3 regions of the Nostoc sp. DedQUE12b genome follow, and region 1 is predicted to be linked to each of the others. Evidence: predicted binding sites of a transcription regulator. Region 1 holds the regulator's gene; each other region holds the start of a gene.
What was found. Region 1 encodes NtcA, which controls nitrogen genes in cyanobacteria. Its sites were predicted from a motif close to TNTGTANNNNNNNNTACANA; they were not measured.
Positions count from the first base shown of each region.

Region 2: RMY16_RS27930 (DUF3120 domain-containing protein) is a predicted target of NtcA. The motif match lies at 2,540-2,559, and genes of this name have one in related genera.
Region 3: RMY16_RS30375 (Glu/Leu/Phe/Val dehydrogenase) is a predicted target of NtcA. The motif match lies at 5,128-5,147, and genes of this name have one in related genera.

Region 1 is NZ_JAVRCI010000039.1:28,979-35,716, forward strand. It holds gene RMY16_RS19205 (heavy-metal-associated domain-containing protein) at 312-512, opposite strand; gene RMY16_RS19210 (DUF3146 family protein) at 1,424-1,687, shown strand; gene RMY16_RS19215 (pre-16S rRNA-processing nuclease YqgF) at 1,734-2,189, opposite strand; gene RMY16_RS19220 (DUF3084 domain-containing protein) at 2,337-3,827, opposite strand; gene ntcA (global nitrogen regulator NtcA) at 3,996-4,667, opposite strand; gene fabI (enoyl-ACP reductase FabI) at 5,048-5,824, shown strand; gene hisB (imidazoleglycerol-phosphate dehydratase HisB) at 5,906-6,547, shown strand.
Region 2 is NZ_JAVRCI010000087.1:9,107-15,844, forward strand. It holds gene RMY16_RS27920 (TIGR03279 family radical SAM protein) at 1-978, opposite strand, end outside; gene RMY16_RS27925 (undecaprenyl-diphosphate phosphatase) at 1,300-2,124, opposite strand; gene RMY16_RS27930 (DUF3120 domain-containing protein) at 2,562-3,341, shown strand; gene RMY16_RS27935 (hypothetical protein) at 3,463-3,624, opposite strand; gene psbU (photosystem II complex extrinsic protein PsbU) at 3,903-4,331, shown strand; gene nadB (L-aspartate oxidase) at 4,504-6,180, shown strand.
Region 3 is NZ_JAVRCI010000111.1:2,249-8,986, reverse strand. It holds gene RMY16_RS30400 (RecQ family ATP-dependent DNA helicase) at 1-487, opposite strand, end outside; gene RMY16_RS30395 (hypothetical protein) at 551-697, opposite strand; gene RMY16_RS30390 (hemerythrin domain-containing protein) at 848-1,321, shown strand; gene RMY16_RS30385 (Gfo/Idh/MocA family oxidoreductase) at 1,423-2,544, shown strand; gene RMY16_RS30380 (SH3 domain-containing protein) at 2,793-3,353, opposite strand; gene RMY16_RS30375 (Glu/Leu/Phe/Val dehydrogenase) at 3,753-5,042, opposite strand; gene RMY16_RS30370 (beta-ketoacyl-ACP synthase) at 5,265-6,407, opposite strand; gene RMY16_RS30365 (peptidylprolyl isomerase) at 6,481-6,738, opposite strand, start outside.

The sequences.
Region 1 (6,738 bases):
GGTGTGAGAATACCACATTATTTGACAAGCAACCGTCGTTTCCTCTAACTTCTACCTAATAATGATTACTAATATAAAATTTAGTATTTAATTTTATTCAAGTCATTTTTGATTGCAGTTTTGGTGAATTTAATTCTTGCTCAAGCTTGCCAATATTTAGATTCGTTTGCCATCTTATGAGAGGAAAAATAGTTGCAACCCAGTAGAGTAATTATTAATATTTACGCCCTGAAAACGGACGTAAATATCATTAATTAATTCTGTTGGCTAACTTATTTTCTCTAAATTTATTAGAAAATTTAGAAATTTAATTAATAGCCCTCTATAGTATAACCAGCAGATTGAACCATCTGTTTAATTGACTCTTCAGAAGCCGCAGCATCTACAGTTACAGTTTTAGTATCAACGTTTACATCTATTTTGGCATCAGATTCCATAGTCAGAATAGATTTAGTAATTTTCTTGGCGCACTCATCACCTTTAATATCTGGAACTTTCAATTGAATTGCCATTACTTACCTCATTACGTAAACTTAAATTTACATTTAAGAGATATAATATCAATTTTAATAGTGAGCGCACATCTTACTTGAGTTAGGGAATTGAGCGTCACAGAAATAGTAATAACTAATAGTTATATCTAAATCGTTATTGACAAAATATTTAGGTAGCAAAACCAAAATAAAATACCAAAATATATAAAAATTTTTATGAAAATGTACTTAGTACTACTAAGTTATAAAAAGCCGCTTGTTTAGTTTATTATAAAGACTCCACCAGACATTCACTCTGTTTTTCTAGGCGTTGCTGTTTGACGTAGTTGTTCTTATAGCACTGTCCAATCGTACAAGCGTCTATGCGTAATTCACAAAACCTTTTTATCTCTAGTTTTTAATTTATTGTATGCTTCAGATACTTTTGCCCAACATTTGGAGTACATATAGATTCAAAAAACAGCTATCTTGCGACATAAATATACTGTGGGTTCCCAACAAAGACTTTGAGCGACACAATTATGATAGGAGTGTTGGACACTGCTAATTTGGGTATTGACGATAGAGACTGCTTCACATTGCGAATGGGAACGATTCCTAAAATGTGCCATTAGTTAAAGCGCGATCGCTAAAAGTAACGAAAAAATTAGCATTTTTCGTTTGATTTATTTTCTAATCTCTACAATGAACTGTGACTCTCTAAGACTTGCTAATGCTTTTCTACAAGACGCTACGCGTAGCTTGTTTTCCCGTGGGGTAAGGTCTCGGTGATTGCGCGACTTCAGGATGCTGAAGTCATTTTGCTCATAAACACAACCTAGTCAACTACAAATACCCACTTTGTCAGTTTGTCTAATTAAGATATGTTTGGTAAATAAAATAAGTAGCCTACATCATCGGCTGTTATTTCACACTTGACATAAAGCATTGTGAGTGCAAAACGTCTGCCAGAAACCATTGCCCATGTCAGAATTACCCGCCAATCCTGGCAACACGGCTTCCTAGAAGGCGAAGTGAATGCGGGTGAGTTTGAGTGGCATTTCCAGTGGCATTTTCGCCGGGGAGAACTTGCCGTCAAGCCTTCCCAAGGTCGCGCCTTAATCAAAGAACCCCTTGGTCGATTTTTGGAGCAACAAGATTATCAGCTAGAGCCTGGAGGAGACTACGCTTTTACGATTCGGGCGGAACTTTAAAAGTTAGGAGTTAGGAGTTAGAGTTAGAAGTTAACGATCTAAGTCCTCACTCCTGACTGCTTAGTGTTGACTCTGTGAGGCGATTTAAGTATCTTTCGATTAAGAGGATGGCAACAATGTCATCTATAGGTCTTGGTGGCTGCCGTAGACCCTGTGGCAATAGCTTTATTAGCCCTTTGGGCGGGAACATTTGCCAATAGCGATCGCGTGCTTCTAAGGTTGTGTAGCGCTCATCCACTAAAATAATACTCAGCGGTTCTGTCAATTCTTGATATAATTTCTGTCTCCATTGTTTGGCTGTAGTTTGGTCGCCCATGACCATCAAAGAGATCGGAAACTTTTGACGCAGTGTCTCGATGGTAGCGATCGCCTCTTTTGCTAACACAACTTGATGATAATACAGTTGCCGATCCAGTCCCATCACCGCTAAACCACACTTATCTCGACCTGGATCAAACCCCAAAATGACTGGTTGCGTTGCTGAAAATTCACGGAAATTCATAATTAATTAAATAAAAATTAGAAATGTACCCTTACAGGGATCTTGCTACGCATAGTATCTGCTAAATAAAAAATTCAGCTACAGCAACTATTTTGACTGCTGTTCAATATGTTTAAATCTTACTAATAACAGTGTGCAAATACTTTTTTAAGTACTAAAAATAATTTTTCCGTTAACTATTGCCACCAATTTTACTCTTAATGGCCCGGCTGTATAAGTGTCCTCTGCTGCGATCGCTTTGATCTCTAAGGGTTGATTATACTGTCTTAATTGGCTGACAAAGCGCAGAAAAGTCCCCTCTACTTGCACATTTTCGACAATTCCGGCATTACGGGCACGAAATTGAGAAGCAGAAATCAGTATTTCTAGCCGTTGCTGTAACTGATAAGATGTCATGGTTTTGGAATCAGCAGTAGTGGTGGCTAGCACCGCGCCTCCCGAAAAAACCAGTTGATTCTGGGCTGTATCCGCGAAAAATTCTATCTGCTTTTCTCCTCTGACGTAATTACCAGCAGAGAAAATTCGCACGACGTATTCTTGACCATCGCCAATCTGCTTGCTCAATTGATCGACCCTATCTTGGGTCACGCGTAGCAGCTCTAAATTTGCCGGATTTGCACCAGGCTCGCTTAATTCCAGGTTGGCGTTGCGATTGGCTTCTTGTAAAAGTTGTACCACTGCCTGACGAGCAGCAGCAGGCTGAGTAACACGAATTACAGCAGCGGACAAAACTTGACCACGAACTAAGGCCAGCTTACCCAAACGCAGGTCGCGGTAGGACTGATAATATTTTTCTAGCCTGGCAACTTCCTGTTCTAGTTCCTCCTGTTGTGTTTCCAATTCTTTGAGGCGTGATTCCCGTTTGGCAATCACTTGCTCTCGTGCTGCAACTTCTACATTACGTTTTTGAATTAGTTGATCCAGTTGGGCAATTTTTTGATCTCGCTGTTTTATGGCTTCTTGACGGTTAGCAAGTTCGCGATCGCGTTTTTCAATTGCTGTTTTGGCTTCGTCAATGGCTTTTTTCGCTTCCGCATAGAGTCTTTGACGTTCTGTCTTCAATAGTTCAACTGCCGCCTGTAGTTCCTTTCTCTGGTTATAAACACTTTGTAATTCAGCTATGGCTTTTTGGTATTGAGTTACAACCCGATCTAGCTGACCTTGAGTGCGTTGGAGTTGAGTTTGAGTTTGGGCTTGTTGACTAATGGTGCGGTTCAACTGGGCTTGCGTTTGCCTCTGTTTAGCATTTGCCGCCTGCAAGGATTGATTAATTGCCTGTAAGTCTTGTTGTGCTTTTGCTTGGGCGATTTTTGCTTGATTTAGCTCGCCCTCTACCTGACTTTTCTGAGTTTCTGCGGTTTTTAGCTGTTCCCGTTTCTGTCGCAGGTCTGTTTGAATATCTTCTAACTCAAAGACTCCTTTTCGCAAACCTTCGTCGGCAGCGAATAAAATCCCTAAAGTCGATGCTGAAATCAAACCACCAGTAAAAATTGTTACTAGTACAGCAGTGTTTTTCGGACGAAGCTTAAAAAGTGAGAGGCGGGCTTTGCCAACTCGTGTGCCGATGCGATCGCCCACGGTGGCAATTACGCCTCCCAGAATCAAAATTGCTGCGATGAGGATGTATCCGGTGGTCATCTTTAGCTACCGAAATCCTTCCAGATACAGCCTACTACTTTTAAGCATTGTCTGGAAAGAAGTGGGAATTGGCAATAGCTGAAATTATTCAATTTTAGATTTACCTCTAGCTATTAGTGTCATTTTTCAAAATAGAACACGCGCCGATTCCCCTTTCTCCAATTGTTTTTATGTGAACTGCCTACTTAAGGTAACAGGTTTATGTACAGTAATCTTCTTTTTGTGGATAGAAATCATCTTTTTCTCACGCAAATCTCCTAGTAGCCTAGTAACGGTAACACGAGTTGAACCAATTGCCTCTGCGATCGCTTGATGAGATAATTTCAAATCAATAGTGATCCCATCTGCACAAGGAACCCCAAAATCCCGGCAAAGAATTAGTAAAAAACTCACTAACCTAGAACCCATATCTCGGTGAGCAAGAGTTTCAATCATCATCTCTGTTTGTAAAATGCGCGAAGACAGACCTCGCAGCATTAACATTGATAATTCTGGATTTTCCTTGAGTGCTTGTTCCACTTGTTCAATTGGTGCTGACAGTAATTCCGCAGGCGTAAATGCAACTGCATGGTAAAACCGATCCGACTTATTTCCTGTCAGCAATGACAATACACCAAAAACACTATTTTCCCGCAGCAACGCTACCGTTATTTCCTCTCCTGCCTCGTACACCCTGGAAAGTTTAACAGCACCTTTCAAAAGAAAATAAACTCGTTCGGCAGGATCGCCAGGAAAAAAGATCGTTTTATTGCGTTCAAACGTTTCCACAACTGGCGGAAACGCCCCGGTCGCCATCTGACGAAAAACATTTGCTAGGGCTTTATCTTGTGTCACGATCATCTCCCTTCCCCTACCCAATGCCGGAAAAACAAAAACTGATTACCTAAGAATACACCCGAAAAATGAATAAAGCACCGTCAACCTTTTTGTACTTTCCTATACTCAAACTAATCTCTTCATAACTCTTTGTTTATAATGATACATAATTGTTGATCCTTTCAGCTACAACTTGTTGATAAGTAGTTCCAATAGCTGTATTCAAAAGGTTTTTTGAAGAACAAATAAAGATATCTTGAGAATATCTTTATAAAAAATCAAGATTTTTGTCACAGTAAACACCCTTATCAATATTCATTTTTGTCAATCCTGTATAAAACAAAGACTAAACGTGCCTCAGATTCTAGTATGCTCCTAAATGATCGATCGCATTAACAATTTCTATGCTAAATCTGACTGGAAAAAATGCCCTTGTTACAGGTATTGCCAATAACCGCTCGATCGCCTGGGGAATCGCTCAACAGTTGCACAAAGCCGGAGCAAACCTGGGTATTACCTACCTGCCGGATGAACGCGGCAAGATGGAGAAAAAAGTCGCCGAGTTAGTAGAACCTCTTAAGCCCAGCTTATTTCTACCCTGTAATGTCCAAGATGACGAACAAATTAAATCTACCTTTGAGACAATCCGCGAACAGTGGGGAAAGCTAGATATCCTCATCCATTGTTTAGCCTTTGCCAGCAAAGACGATTTAAGTGGAGATTTTAGCCAAACCTCTCGTTCTGGGTTCAACACCGCTTTAGAAATTAGTACCTACTCGCTGGTGCAGTTAAGTGGCGCAGCCAAACCTTTAATGACAGAGGGAGGTAGCATCGTCACCCTGACATATTTAGGTGGTGTTAGGGCAATTCCCAACTACAACGTTATGGGAGTTGCTAAAGCAGGTTTAGAAATGAGTGTGCGTTACCTAGCTGCTGAACTAGGGCCGCAAAATATCCGCGTGAATGCTATTTCAGCAGGCCCCATCCGCACTTTGGCATCTTCAGCAGTGGGTGGGATTTTGGATATGATTCATCATGTAGAAGAGGTAGCTCCCCTACGACGCACCGTCACTCAGCTAGAAGTAGGCAACGCTGCGGCTTTCTTGTGTAGTGATTTGTCCAGCGGCATTACCGGACAAATTCTCTATGTAGATGCAGGATATGAAATTATGGGAATGTGACGCGATAAAGTTAGGAGTTAGGAGTTATGAGTTATGAATTTTTAACTCCTAACTCCTAATTCTTAGCTCTTTCCACTCCCCATGCAAACAACCAATCGCCAAGTTAATTCAAACTACGATCGCTTAACCCAAACTCCTCGGATTGCCACTGTTCACCGCACCACTGGTGAAACTAATGTGCAAGTTACCATCAACCTAGATGGTAGAGGAACTTGCACAGCAGCAACAGGCATTCCGTTTTTGGATCACATGTTGCATCAAATTGCTTCCCACGGGCTGGTTGATATAGATGTCCAAGCCAAGGGAGACTGGGAAATTGACGATCATCACACCAACGAAGATGTAGGCATTACTTTAGGGCAAGCTTTTAACCAAGCATTAGGCGACAGAAAAGGCATTGTCCGCTTTGGTAATTTTCTTGCACCGCTAGATGAAGCCTTAGTTCAAGTAGCGCTAGACTTTTCTGGACGACCTCACCTCAGCTACGGCTTGCAAATTCCTACTCAGCGGGTAGGAACCTATGACACCCAACTGGTGCGAGAATTTTTTGTGGCTTTGGTAAACCATAGCCAGATGACACTGCATATTCGACAACTGGATGGCATTAATTCCCATCACATCATTGAAGCGACATTTAAAGCCTTTGCAAGAGCAACACGGCAGGCAGTGGAAATTGACCCCCGACGTGCTGGCTTAATTCCCAGTTCTAAGGGAGTTCTATGAAAAGAGTCAAATTGGGGATTGATCATTTGTCATTTGTCATTAGTCATTGGTAAAGAGGAGGCAGAAGGCAGAAGTTCTTTAATTTTGAATTTTGAATTTTGAATTTTGAATTTTGAATTGATTTCTCCCCTGCTCCCTTGCTTCTTCTCCAGTCCCCAATCCTCAGTTCCCGATAATTGACACACAGCTTG
Region 2 (6,738 bases), on a different contig from region 1:
AGGATAGACTTTTGGCGGTAGTAATTCTGTTGCCGCGGCTGCAAATTGCTTGATAAACAACTGAATTGAACCAACACCATTATCAATTTGGGGATACTCTTCATATTCAGATTCGCTCGGTAATTCTTCACCAGCAATCAAAAACCACTCATCAGCTAACCAAGCGACGTTAGAGGAAAACTTTTGGCGAAATTGTTGCGAGAGTATTCGCACTTGAGAAATTACTTCTTTCGCTTTTTCTCTGGTTACGGGTATGAGTTCGTCTTCTGGAGGACGAAACCTTGTCAATCCGACTGGCACAACTGCCACCGATGCCACAGTAGGCACTTCACCAGTATGAAAAGATGCTAAGTTTTTTAGGGTTTGCTCCAGGTGTTCGCCATCATTTATACCAGGACAAACAACTACTTGAGCATGAATTTGTAGCCGTCTTTCTTGAAACCACTTGAGTTGTTGCAAGATTTGTCCCGCACGGGGATTTTTCAAGAGTCTAATTCTAACTTCCGGCTCCGTAGCATGAACAGAAACATACAACGGAGATAAGCGCATTTGTTCAATCCGCTGCCATTCTCTTTCTGGCAAATTGGTCAGGGTAAGATAAGAGCCGTACAAAAAGCTTAAGCGGTAATCGTCGTCTTTAAAGTACAAGCTAGTGCGCTTTCCTGGCGGCTGTTGGTCGATAAAGCAAAATGGACAGCGGTTATTACACTGAATCAAGCCATCAAATAGGGCAGTTTCAAATTCTAGCCCCAAGTCTTGGTCGTAATCTTTTTCGATTTCCAGGCTATGAGTTTTACCAGCAGCGTCTAAAACTTCTAATTCCAAGACTTCATCAGCACACAAAAACTGATAATCAATTAAGTCGCGGGGACGTGTACCATTGATTGCAACGATCGCATCCCCAGCTTCAAAACCAATCTCTGCGGCTATTGAGTCTGGAAGAACCTTGGTAATTCGGGCAGGATGAATGGTAGTCATGGTGCATAGGGCGTTGGGCAAAACAGTGCTGAGTGCTGAGTGCTGAGTGCTGAGTAGAGAATCTCACTTCTTTACTCAGAACTCAGCACTCATAACTGGGAACTATTGAGGGGTATTGGGCATTATAGCGTCTCTCAGTTGAGTCTAATACAGACCTAACCCCCAGCGCTTTCCCTAATAGTGTTGGGGAGTAAAATTCAAAGCCTCTCTCCTACAAGAAAAGAGGAATAGAAGTGAGGTTAGGTTGTATTACATACAAACGAGCGCTCGCTATAGTCATTTGCTTTGGACAAAGGACAAATGACAAATGACTAATTACTATTATCCTTTCCAACCTGCTGCGATCGCTAGTAAGATCGCACTACCAAATGCTAATCTATACCATACGAAAATCAAAGTGTTTTTGGTTGCTAAGTATTTGATCAAGAATGCAATTGATAGGTAGGAAAAAATAAAGGTTGAAATAATTCCTATAATTAACAGTCCAACAATGTTATCTGGCAACTGGTGGTCTTGAAACAACTTGAAGATTTTCAGGCTTTTATACAGCGTCGCAATGGTAAGAGTTGGAAACCCTAACAAAAATGAGAATTTCGCTGCTGTATCGCGTTCTAATCCCAAAAATAAGGCTGTCGTTAACGTCGAGCCAGAACGAGAAACACCCGGAATCAAAGCAAGTGTTTGTCCCAATCCAACCAAAATACCATCCCGAATCTGCAATGACTCAAAACCGCGCTTACGAGTGCCAATTTTTTCTGCTAGAGCTAGTAAAAGTGCCATAATAATTGACATGATGCCAATAATTAATGCACTCTCAGGTAAAATATCTTTTAAAAGGAAGCCAAAAATTAAAGCAGGCAGTGTTCCGACTGCAATACCAACAAGAATCTTCCATTCTTCGCGTTCCCAGTCTTTGGCTTTTAGTGCTTCGATTCCACCTTTGACAATACTATAAATCAGCGACCAAAAATACCCCACAATTGCTATAACACTGCCAAATTGAATTGCGTCAACAAAATCTTTAGAACCTAGTTCTTTCCAACCAAATAGCTTTGTCACAATCAGAAGGTGTGCGGTGCTACTGATTGGCAAAAACTCTGTAATACCTTGAACAATACCTAAAATAAAAGCTTGAATAAACTCCATATACAATTAATACCTTTTTCGTGTTATAGAGATCGTGATGAACATTTTTTAGCTGATGATGTTGCTTTATATACTCTCTATTGCACCCAATCTTGTAGAAAACTCAATTTTACCGATCAAAAACATCATCGAAGACGCTGACTATGTTCTTACACCCACCTCAATAAGTCAACGCAATTTGAAAAATTCATTAAATTTTAATATTTAGCAGACTTATAGCAGCTGACTTTCCACCTTTCTGTAGTCCCTCATTTACAAGGAACTACAAAGGAGTTCTGTACATAGTGGAACTTTAATGGATTCGTCTGGCGCAGAATGTTTTGTTTGGTTTGCACCAGCGCTAGTGGAAATTTCAGTATAATTACAATGCCCCAGGGGGGGATTTGAAAATGTGATATCTTAAATAAAATAAAGTTTAGTAACAAATATTAAAAACTTTGATTAATAATACACTGTCTTCCTACAGCGCTTCTACCCCTTCTATTGATACCAAGTTGGATTTAGCTGATACTGGCCTGAAGAGTATTCAGCAATTGGAATCTACACTCTCCCTTTCTCCCTCTTTACCCTTATCTACTTATGTCCGACAAACTTGGTTAGTGTTTGCGGCGGCGGTGTTTTTAGTAACAGTCCCAGTATTTGTAGAAGCGCCAATAGTGCGATCGCTACCAATTCTGAGTTTAGCGCTGACAGGATTTTGGGTATGGCTAAGTTTTGCCTTAATGTCACGCCCTGCAACTTACGTCTGGGGGGATTTGCTTTTAGGGTTTAGCTGGAGTTGGTTAGCAGGAGCGATTTACTGGGGCTGGTTACGTTGGGAACCTTTATGGCATCTGCCTGTGGAATTTATCGGCTTACCGTTTGCTTGCTGGTGTCTGGCAAAGAATTGGGGCAAGGTAGGTAACTGGTTTTATTTAGGTTCTTTACTCGGTACAGTTTTAACAGATGTATATTTTTATATAGTAGATTTGATGCCCTATTGGCGGCAAATCATGAGAGTAGATGCAGATGTAGTACCACAAATTTTACAAAATGCTCTCATACAAGTACAAGCACCTTGGGGGCAAACTTGGGCGATACTTCTCGCCGTAGTGCTATTAACAGTAGGAATTTCAGCTTTAGGTCGAAATCAAAGACACTGGTATGCCTTTGGTGGCGCAGTTTTAAGCACAATTTTGGTAGATAGCCTATTTTTGTTAGCTGCGATCGCAGCGTGAAGAAGATAGGAGACACTATATGTTGCAATGAGCGTGTGGGCTTCTCTTACTGAAACTTTTCCCAGCCCAATCTACGGCACATCAAAAATGATGCTGTAGATGATTAATTAGTTAAGAAATATTACATAAAATCGATCGGCATCAAGTCTTTTTTGGCAAGGTTTTCGATCTTAGACATCGTGCAGTTTTGTGTCTGCTTTAGAGGTAGAATCAGCCACCCCAAAAAGATTTCGTCAAGCAGAGAATGCTGCTGGAATCGTCGATGTAAGGCTATTGCAGCCATGCAGGCACTCTTTCCACCATGAAAATTTGTGGCAAAAGTATAGTCAAACCCAGTAACGGTAAATATTGTGGATATTAATACGCTGTATATTAGTTTCTGATGACTGCTGTGTTGACTAAGCTATCAGCTTTTGTCCTTTGTCCTTTGTCAGTTGTCCTTTGTCCTTTGTCAGTTGTCCTTTACAAATGACCAATGACCAATGACTAATGACTAATGACTAATAACTGTTGTTAGCTTAAAACTTTTATTTCTGTTTGATGGAAAGAGGTAGAAAAATCGTGAAAGGATTGGCGCGTTTATTAACAGTGTTTAGCTTGTTACTTAGTTGCTGGGGATGGTTGGGAACAACTCAGATAGCCCAAGCTGCTAGTTTCAACAGTTTTGCTTTTCCCCAAGTCCCAGTTCTGGCAATTGAGCGGCAAAATAGCGCAGACAGGAAGCTAGCAACGGAATTTGGTAAAAAAATTGATTTGAATAATACCAACGTCCGAGCTTTTCAACAATATCCAGGCCTTTATCCCACCCTTGCGAAGCTCATCATCAAAAATGCTCCCTACCAAAGCGTAGATGATGTATTGAATATTGGAGGATTGAGCGATCGCCAAAAACAAACCCTGCAAGCTAACTTCGATCACTTCACCGTGACAGAACCAGAATCTGCCTTCATCGAGGGAGACGATCGGTTTAACAACGGTATCTACAGATAACTAAATTGCAGTTAATGTAGCAAATAGCAGCCCACTCCTGATTCTAGGGAGTGGCAGATGATATGAGTTATGAGTTATGAGTTAGGAGTTATGAGTTATGAGTTAAAAATTCAAAACTCCTCACTTCTAACTCCTCACTCCTCACTTCTAACTCCTAACTTCTCCATATACCTTGTCTCAGATAGATATTCCCAGCCAATTTGATGTTTTAGTAGTCGGCGCTGGTGCCGCTGGACTATACACAGCTCTGTGTCTGCCAGAATCCTTGCGAGTCGGTTTGATTACCAAAGAAACCGTTGCATTATCCGCCAGCGATTGGGCACAAGGTGGTATTGCCGCAGCGATCGCCCCAGAAGATTCTCCCACGCTGCACATTGAAGATACGATCCAGGCGGGTGCAGGTTTATGCGATCGCACCGCTGTCGAATTTCTCGCCCAACACGCGCCTAGCTGTATTCAATCCCTAGTTAACTTGGGAGTAGCTTTTGACCGTCATGGTCAAGCCTTAGCTTTAACTTTGGAAGCCGCCCATTCTCGCCGCCGTGTTCTCCATGCTGCGGATACTACAGGGAGGGAAGTTACTACCACCCTCACCGCCCAAGTATTACGTCGCCAAAATATTCAAGTTATTCAGCAAGCTTTGGCTTTAAATTTGTGGATTGAACCTGAAACTGGTTGCTGTCAGGGAATTAGCCTGTTTTATCAAGGAAAAATCACCTGGCTAAGAGCTGGTGCTGTGGTATTGGCAACTGGCGGTGGCGGTCAGGTATTTGCCCAAACCACTAATCCAGGTGTGAGTACAGGTGATGGAGTAGCGATCGCAGCTAGGGCTGGAGCTATCCTCCGCGATTTAGAATTTGTCCAATTTCACCCCACTGCCCTCACTAAACCTGGTGCTGATCGCTTCTTGATCAGCGAAGCTGTACGCGGCGAGGGGGCACATCTCATCGATAATGAAGGACGACGTTTTGCCTTTGACTACCACCCTGCGGGTGAACTTGCACCTAGAGATGTGGTCAGTAGAGCAATTTTTAGCCATTTACAACGTACCGCCCTTGATTTGGCTACTGCTCATGTCTGGTTGGATATGCGCCCCATTCCCGCCGACAAGATTCGTCACCGCTTTCCCAATATCATCAAAGTTTGTCAGCATTGGGGCGTTGATGTCTTCCACGAACCAATTCCTGTAGCGCCAGCCGCCCATTATTGGATGGGTGGAATTGTTGCGGATCTAATGAATCGCACGAATATCCCCGGTTTATACGCAGTGGGTGAAACCGCTAGTACTGGAGTGCATGGGGCCAATCGCCTTGCCAGTAATTCCCTGTTGGAATGTATTGTGTTTGGGGCCCAGATGGCTAATATTAAGTTAGAAAATATTGGGCTGTCCTCAGAAACACCAGTGCTGCCGTCACGGAAATTTTGTCTTGATGCTAGTGAGTGGCACATCCAACAAGCACAGCTAGAAACACTCAGGGAGAAGTTACCGCGTCTAGTGTGGGAAAGTGCTGGTATTTGCCGGGAGCAATCAAGGCTGGAAAGTGCGATCGCTACTATTGAATCTTGGCAACAAGATTTCGCTGCCTTGCCTTTAACTCAATTTTTGCTTGCTTTACGTCCAGTAGAACCCGCTAGTTTTGACCTACCAGATGTTGAACGGCAATTGGGACTTTGGGCAGAAACCCGCAATTTATTAGATGTAGCTGATTTAATTCTCAAAAGTGCTGCTTTTAGAACCGAAAGCCGAGGCGGACACTTCCGTTTAGATTATCCTCAACCAGACTCAAATTGGCAAGTTCACACACTTATACAAACAAATCATTGGTGGAAATCTCCACTCTTGTCTTAAATCAACTACCTTAAAGAGCCTGACGGTTTTCGCAACCCTAACCACAACATCTTGCAATGAGCCGCCAAGTAAAAAATGTGGTGTCCAAGACGGTAGCTATCTCATCGTGCTGCTCTACCACAATCTAAAATCTAAAATTGCCATCAGCGTGTGCCGCTACCATTATGACTGTCGGGACCACCATAATTTGGTGGAATGTATATGTCTTTTAAATTTTGAGAATTGACCTCGTGGGCGATTAAGGTGTTACTACTAGGACCAAAAGAATTAGCACTTGCAGTACTGAATATACCTGTGCAAGCGGCAATTTTTGGGATCAGTATGTAAGCTCCTATGAGGAATATCATAAACTTTGTGATTCGAAAGTTAGTCTTCATATATTTAAGTAAATTTACTAATTTTTTCTTTCAAAAGGTATTTTTATTTTCTACCGTATATTTACTGAATTTTTTAAAAAAGTATTTTAATTTTATGAAATTATTGCTGGTAGTGTACAAATCATTATGGTATCTGCTTGTTTATTAACCTTCATTTGCCGATATTAAATAGTCTTTATAC
Region 3 (6,738 bases), on a different contig from region 1:
AATCATGTCCCCAATCAGAGATACAATGGGCTTCGTCAACAACAAATAAACCTATACGTTGAGATACTGGTAAAAGAATTTTTTCCCGAAATTCTTCGTTAGCTAGTCTTTCAGGAGAAATTAGCAGAATATCTACTTCTCCCGCTAGCAATTGTGTTCCTACTAATTGCCATTCATCTGTATTGCTGGAGTTAATTGTTTTGGCTTTTACGCCAATGCGTTGGGCTGCTGCAATTTGGTTTCGCATCAAAGCCAGTAGTGGCGAAATTAAAAGAGTACAACCAGCACCTCGATCGCGTAGTAAGCGAGTTGCTACAAAATAAACTAGACTTTTACCCCAACCAGTGCGTTGAACAACTAGTAGACGCGATCGCTGCTGAAGTAATTCTTCAATCGCTTCCCATTGTCCAGGGCGAAAGTCAGCTGTGGAATTATCAAGCGCTTGACGCAGAAGCAATAATCCCTGTTTTTTAAGGTCGGTTGTCATATATACTAAGTGGCTGTTGTCATTTCTGTTGTAACATCAAAGACAAACAGAACTTAGTTATGTTTAGGACTCACACCACTTATTTGTGAGGCTGTACCAAATCAAATGTGTGGGAATCTTCAACAGGTGTTCGAGGTTTGGGCTGTAGCCTTGAGTCGCTAATGGTATATACTCAGCATCCATCATGCTGAGGTTATGAATTTCAGCCAAGGTGCAATACCGAAAATATTCCTTAAGTCTAAATTAAAGCTTACTCAAAGAATGAGGTTTTGATTTCCCAAGTCATTGAGAATATACGAGATTCCATTCATTAAACTCCAACTTATCAGCCCAAAAAATCAATTATTACTGAGGGAAAAAATGGCTAAAACTAAAGCAACAGACATTCTTTCATTAATTGAAGCAGAGCATCGGCAAGTTGAGAAGCTTTTTGCAGAAGCAGAAAAAGCTAAAGGTGCAAAGTTGGTTGAGCAATTCAATCAAATCTATATAGAATTGATCTTGCATGCAAGAACTGAAGAATTAGTCTTCTACCCAGCTTTGCGAGAATACGAAGAAACTGAACAATATGTTGAAGAGGCTGAAGAAGAACATGAAGAAGTTTCAGTTATTTTAGAAGAAATTAAGGGGCTTAAGACTACTAAACCTGAGTTTAAAGAAAAGATGAGCGAATTGAAGGAAATACTTGAGCATCATGTAGAAGAGGAAGAAAGCGAAATTTTTAATGCTGTGCGCGAATGTATGAGCGATCAAGAGCTAACTGAATTAGGACAGGAGTTTCAAGAGACGAAAGCTAAGTTAGTGTCAAATGTAGAAGCTGCATTAGCAATGTAGTCATGCACTTTTTTTAAATGCTTGCATAAATAATTAGCCATGTTATACACGTAATTAGGCATTAAAATTACCTAAATATTACTTCATCAAAGAGGATAAAAATGACTGCTACAAATGGTAAAAACAAAATTCGTTACGCCGTTGTTGGTTTAGGTTGGTTTGCCCAAGAAGCCGCCTTACCTTCCTTTGTCCATACTGAAAACTCGGAATTAGTCGCACTGGTTTCAGATGACCCCACGAAAAACGAAGAACTGAGCAAAAAGTATGGGATTAACCATACTTACTCTTACGATGAGTATGAGGACTGTCTGGCAAGCGGCGAGGTTGATGCAGTTTATATTGCGTTGCCCAATCACTTGCATTGCGACTTCACTGTTCGGGCTGCTAATCAGGCAATTCACGTATTATGTGAAAAGCCAATGGCGGTGACTGAACAAGAGTGTGAGGCAATGATTAAAGCTGCCAATGACAATAATGTGAAGCTGATGATTGCCTACCGCTTACATTTAGAAGAAGCCAATTTACAAGCAGTCGAAATTTTGCGCTCAAAGCAAATTGGTGAACCACGAATTTTCAACTCGGTTTTTACTCAGCAAGTAGAAGAAGGCAATATTCGTTTACGAGATGTCACAGGTGGTGGGACGCTCTATGACATTGGCATTTACTGCATTAATGCTGCACGTTACCTATTTCAAGATGAACCAATTGAAGTATTTGCTGTAGCTGCCAATAACGGAGAACAACGCTTCAGCGAAGTGGAAGAAATGGCTAGCGTCATCTTGCGCTTCCCGAATGAGCGATTGGCAACATTTACCTGTAGCTTTGGAGGGGCAAGTGTTTCGACTTATCAGATTGTAGGTACTCAAGGCGATTTACGAGTACAACCTGCATATCCTTGGCAGGGAGAAATCAAGCATTACCTGACAATTAATGGTGAAACTCAAGAGCATACTTTTGAGGATCGCGATCAACTAGCAGCTGAATTTACCTATTTCTCTGATTGTATTCTGCAAGATAAAGACCCAGAGCCATCTGGGACAGAAGGATTGATTGATGTTTCGATCATTCAAGCGCTTTATCAGTCAATTGAAACTGGTCAACCTGTACAAATCGAAACTAGTAATCGCCATCAACGCCCCACATCGGATCAAAGTATTGAGCATCCTCCTAGTGACGAGAAGCCAGACTTGATTCATGCTGCTGCACCTTCTGGGCAGTCGTAAGGTTGATTGAAGAAGATGTTTAAATGCTCTGCATGGGAATGCTTCATGTATGCTGCTGACTCAATGTCTCACTGGAAACAGCAGCCCCTAATTAGTCATTCCCATGCAGAGCATAGGAACAAAAGAACAATGAGGAAACCTAGCTTTTTTCGACGACTTGTATATACACCGTAGATTCCCTAGTAGATGGCGATTAGTGGTGAGGGGTTAGGTTTGAATAAAAGTTGCACAAGACGTTAATTTATAATCTATGTACAACTGCTGAGGACTATTGAAGGAATATATCCATTTACGGGGGATGAAATTGGTACCCAACCATCTTTTCCACGATTTTTAATTGTTACTTGCTGACCACTTTGTAGAACTCCAAGAATAGGACTGTTAATTGAGGGTTCTTGCCTTACACGTAAAACTCCTCCCACAAAAATTTTGCGACAGTTATCTGTTTGAGAAGTTGTTTGTGAGGGAGGTACTGGCTGTCCACATTGCTTGAGATAAGCGGCAGATATATAGCCAGACTGCGGCGATGATATTGCCACCCAGCTACTTGAAGAATTGGTCTTTTCAATAATTACAAGTGAGTAATTACGCAATGTTCCAATAATTGCACCATCTGGACTAGACCGGATATTGAGATTATCACCATTAGTCTCAACTCGGCGGCAGTTATCTGGGGCCTGTACAAGTTGGTATTTACTTGAATGTTGGTGTGATGTAGGAATAGTAGAGCCAGCAGGATATGCTGTCAGTGTCAACGAAAGTGTTGCAGTTATCGCTAAAGGTTTTCGCCAGTCAAGAAACTTTATCATAAGCAAACATCTCAGTCTAAAAATAATGATTAGTAATACCAATTATTTGTGAAACACAAAATCAAGCTTGCTAAGACTTGGGACTTAACCCCTAAGTTCTGGAGCAATCTCACAGGTAAATCGGTATAAGTTGCATTTTTAATAAATGACGTTGGCGAATAAAGTTTTGTTGCAAAAAAACGCTTGACTAGTCAAAAGTTTCTTGAAAATTAACAACACCTTTTTTTGAGTTTGCTTGCTATATTTATTAAACTTACTATTGTGATATCGAAGACATTTAGTACTAGTTATGTTGTCGCGATCGCTCAAGAAAATAAGGCAGATAAATCAATGGCGGATCAAGTAAAATTACTACCGACAATGATCTATGCTGCCTAATGAACAACTAAGTATAAAAACTTAAGGATAAAGACCTCTGTCAGTCAACGCCTGAGCTACTCTACCTACCCCCAAGGTGTAAGCTGCTAACCTTAAAGAAATTTGCCGTACCTCCGACTGATGAATCACCTTGCGGTACGCTTGTACCATCAAATGTTCCATTTCGCGGTTGACGCGCTCCTCATCCCAAAATACGTAGGAAAGACCCTGTACCCACTCTAAATAACTGACTACTACACCGCCAGCATTGGCCAAAATATCTGGTAACACTGTCACACCCCGCGCCTCTAAGGCCAAGTTAGCCTCAAGAGTAACTGGGCCGTTAGCTGCTTCTGCGACAATTTGTGCCTGCACCTGATTGACATTTTCTTCAGTGATTTGGTTCTCCAAAGCTGCTGGTATTAAGACATCACAGGGTAGAGTTAATAAATCTGCATTGCTAATTGGTACAGATTGCGGGAAACCCACAATACTCTTGCGATTTTCAGCGGCGTAGACTTTTAACTTGGGAATATCAAGACCAACTTCAGAGAATATTCCCCCAGCACCTGTTGAAACGGCGATAATTTTCGCGCCTGCTTCATGTAGTAATTCCGCTGCGGCACAGCCGACGTTACCGAAACCCTGAATGGCTACTCGCACTCCTACCAAAGATTTACCTCGATCTGCTAGCGCCTCACGGACAATAATCATCGTGCCACGTCCGGTTGCCATTTCTCGTCCCAGAGAACCACCAATAGAAAGGGGTTTCCCAGTTACAACTCCTGGTACAGCATGACCAACATTTACAGAGTAGGTGTCCATCATCCAAGCCATCTCACGGGCAGAAGTACCCATATCTGGCGCAGGAATATCTACGGAAGGCCCAATATCTTTAATCAACTCGCTGATATAACGGCGGCTGATTCGCTCTAATTCGCCAACACTGTAGCGTTTGGGATCTATAGCAATGCCACCCTTTCCACCACCGTAAGGAATACCTAACAAGGCGCATTTCCAGGTCATCAACATTGCTAGAGCGGATACTTCGCGCAATGTCACAGCCGGATGGTAACGAATTCCACCCTTGTAGGGGCCTAAGACATCAGAGTGCTGTACCCGGTGTCCAGCGAGAACTTGTATTTCCCCATCATCTAACTTCACGGGGATGGAAACCGTTACAACCTTACGCGGGTGGCTGAGAATTTCCAGCAAACCCTGATTTAAATTTAATTCTTTTGCTGCCGCTTCTAAGTAACTACAGGCTTGGTCAAATGGGCATATATGCGCTGGAGAAGCAGGTTCTGACAGCAACAGAGATTTTGAAATCATAATTTTTCTCCTAATCACGGTATCTTTGCGAACCGGATCTCATCTGTACCTAAGCTTATCCTTTTTTTTTTGAAAAAGGATAGATTTTGTAGTTTTTGTTACAGTTTTATATTTTATATTCTGATATGTAAAAATTATTCAAAAATTACTGTTGTAGGGGCAGCTGTGCGCCCCTAAATGAAAATTTATATGTTATTGGTCAGATAGTTAAATCCAAAATTTTTACCTTGCTAACGCGATCGCGGCATTCTGTCCCCCAAAACCAAAACTCAAACATAATACCTGGCGGATTTTGCTTAGACGTGCTGCTGTAACAATATCTAAATCAAACTCTGGCTGCTGCAATCCTAAACAAGGTGGTAAAATTTGATGTTTTAGCGCCATGAGAGAAAAAGCTACACCTAAAGCTCCAGATGCCCCTAATGTATGACCTGTGCTTCCTTTCGTGGAGCTAACTGCCACGCCTTGGGGAAACAAACGCTGGATTACTATGCTCTCCATTTGGTCATTTAACTGCGTAGCTGTGCCATGAGCATGAATGTAATCGATATCGGCTGGTGTCAGACAACTACGTTCTAGACATTGTTTGATGGCAGCGATCGCACTTTTCCCTTCAGGTTCTGGTGAATTACTATGATATGCATCGTTAGTTAAGCCAAAACCGAGAATTTCACCATACATTTTTGCTTGACGCTGCTTTGCAAACTCTGCTGATTCCAAGACAAACACAGCTGCGCCTTCGCCCAACACTAAGCCTTCCCGATGCAAATCAAAGGGATAAGCCCCAGTTTTCGCCAAAGCACCCATCTGCTGAAATCCAGCTAAAGTTAAGGGTGTAATTGGTGCTTCCACTGCACCTGCGAGCGCCTGTTGACATTGCCCAGTTTGGATAAGCATAGCTGCTTGGGCAATAGACCAAATTCCAGTAGCACAAGCTGTCATTGGTGCCAAAACTATACCAGATGCACCGATTTGTCTTGCAGCTGCGATCGCATTGATATGAGGTAATATATCTAGCCAATTTCCAAAAGAGGAAACGGGGAAATGATTCGCGTTATACATTTGCCGCGCCAGCATTTCCCAAGACGCTTGATAAGAGCGACTCGATCCAATGACTACAGCACAATCAGCTAAAGGTGCAACTAACCCAGAATCTTGTAAAGCAGAAGCAACAACCATCCGAGTTAACATTGTCAACTCAGATGGTTGTTCAGCAATCAAACCTAGAGGAAGTGGTGTAAGTTCTGGAAATGGTTGATGTAACCGAATTCCAGATTTACCTGCGATTAAATTTCGCCAGCTATCCTCTAAGCTTCCACCCAAAGCGGAAACTAGACCAATACCAGTAACAACAATTTTGACCAATTTAGGAGTTAGAAGTTAAAAGTGAGGAGTTAAGAGTTAAGAGTTTTTCCCTCGCCCCCCTGCCCCCTTCCTCCTACTGTCCTGGTGCTTTCAGATTTTCAGCGCCTTGAGTGACTTTAGCAGAGTCAATGCGATCGCCTTGCTGAATTTTGTTCACGACATCAAAGCCTTGAGTGACATTGCCAAATACGGCGTAGTTACCATCCAAAAATGCTAGATCCGCTAAAGTAAAGTAAAACTGGGCAGAAGCAGAGTCTGGTGATTGCGATCGCGCCATCGCTACTGCACCCTGTTTATGAGGCAATACGACAGCTTGAGCAGTAGCATCAAA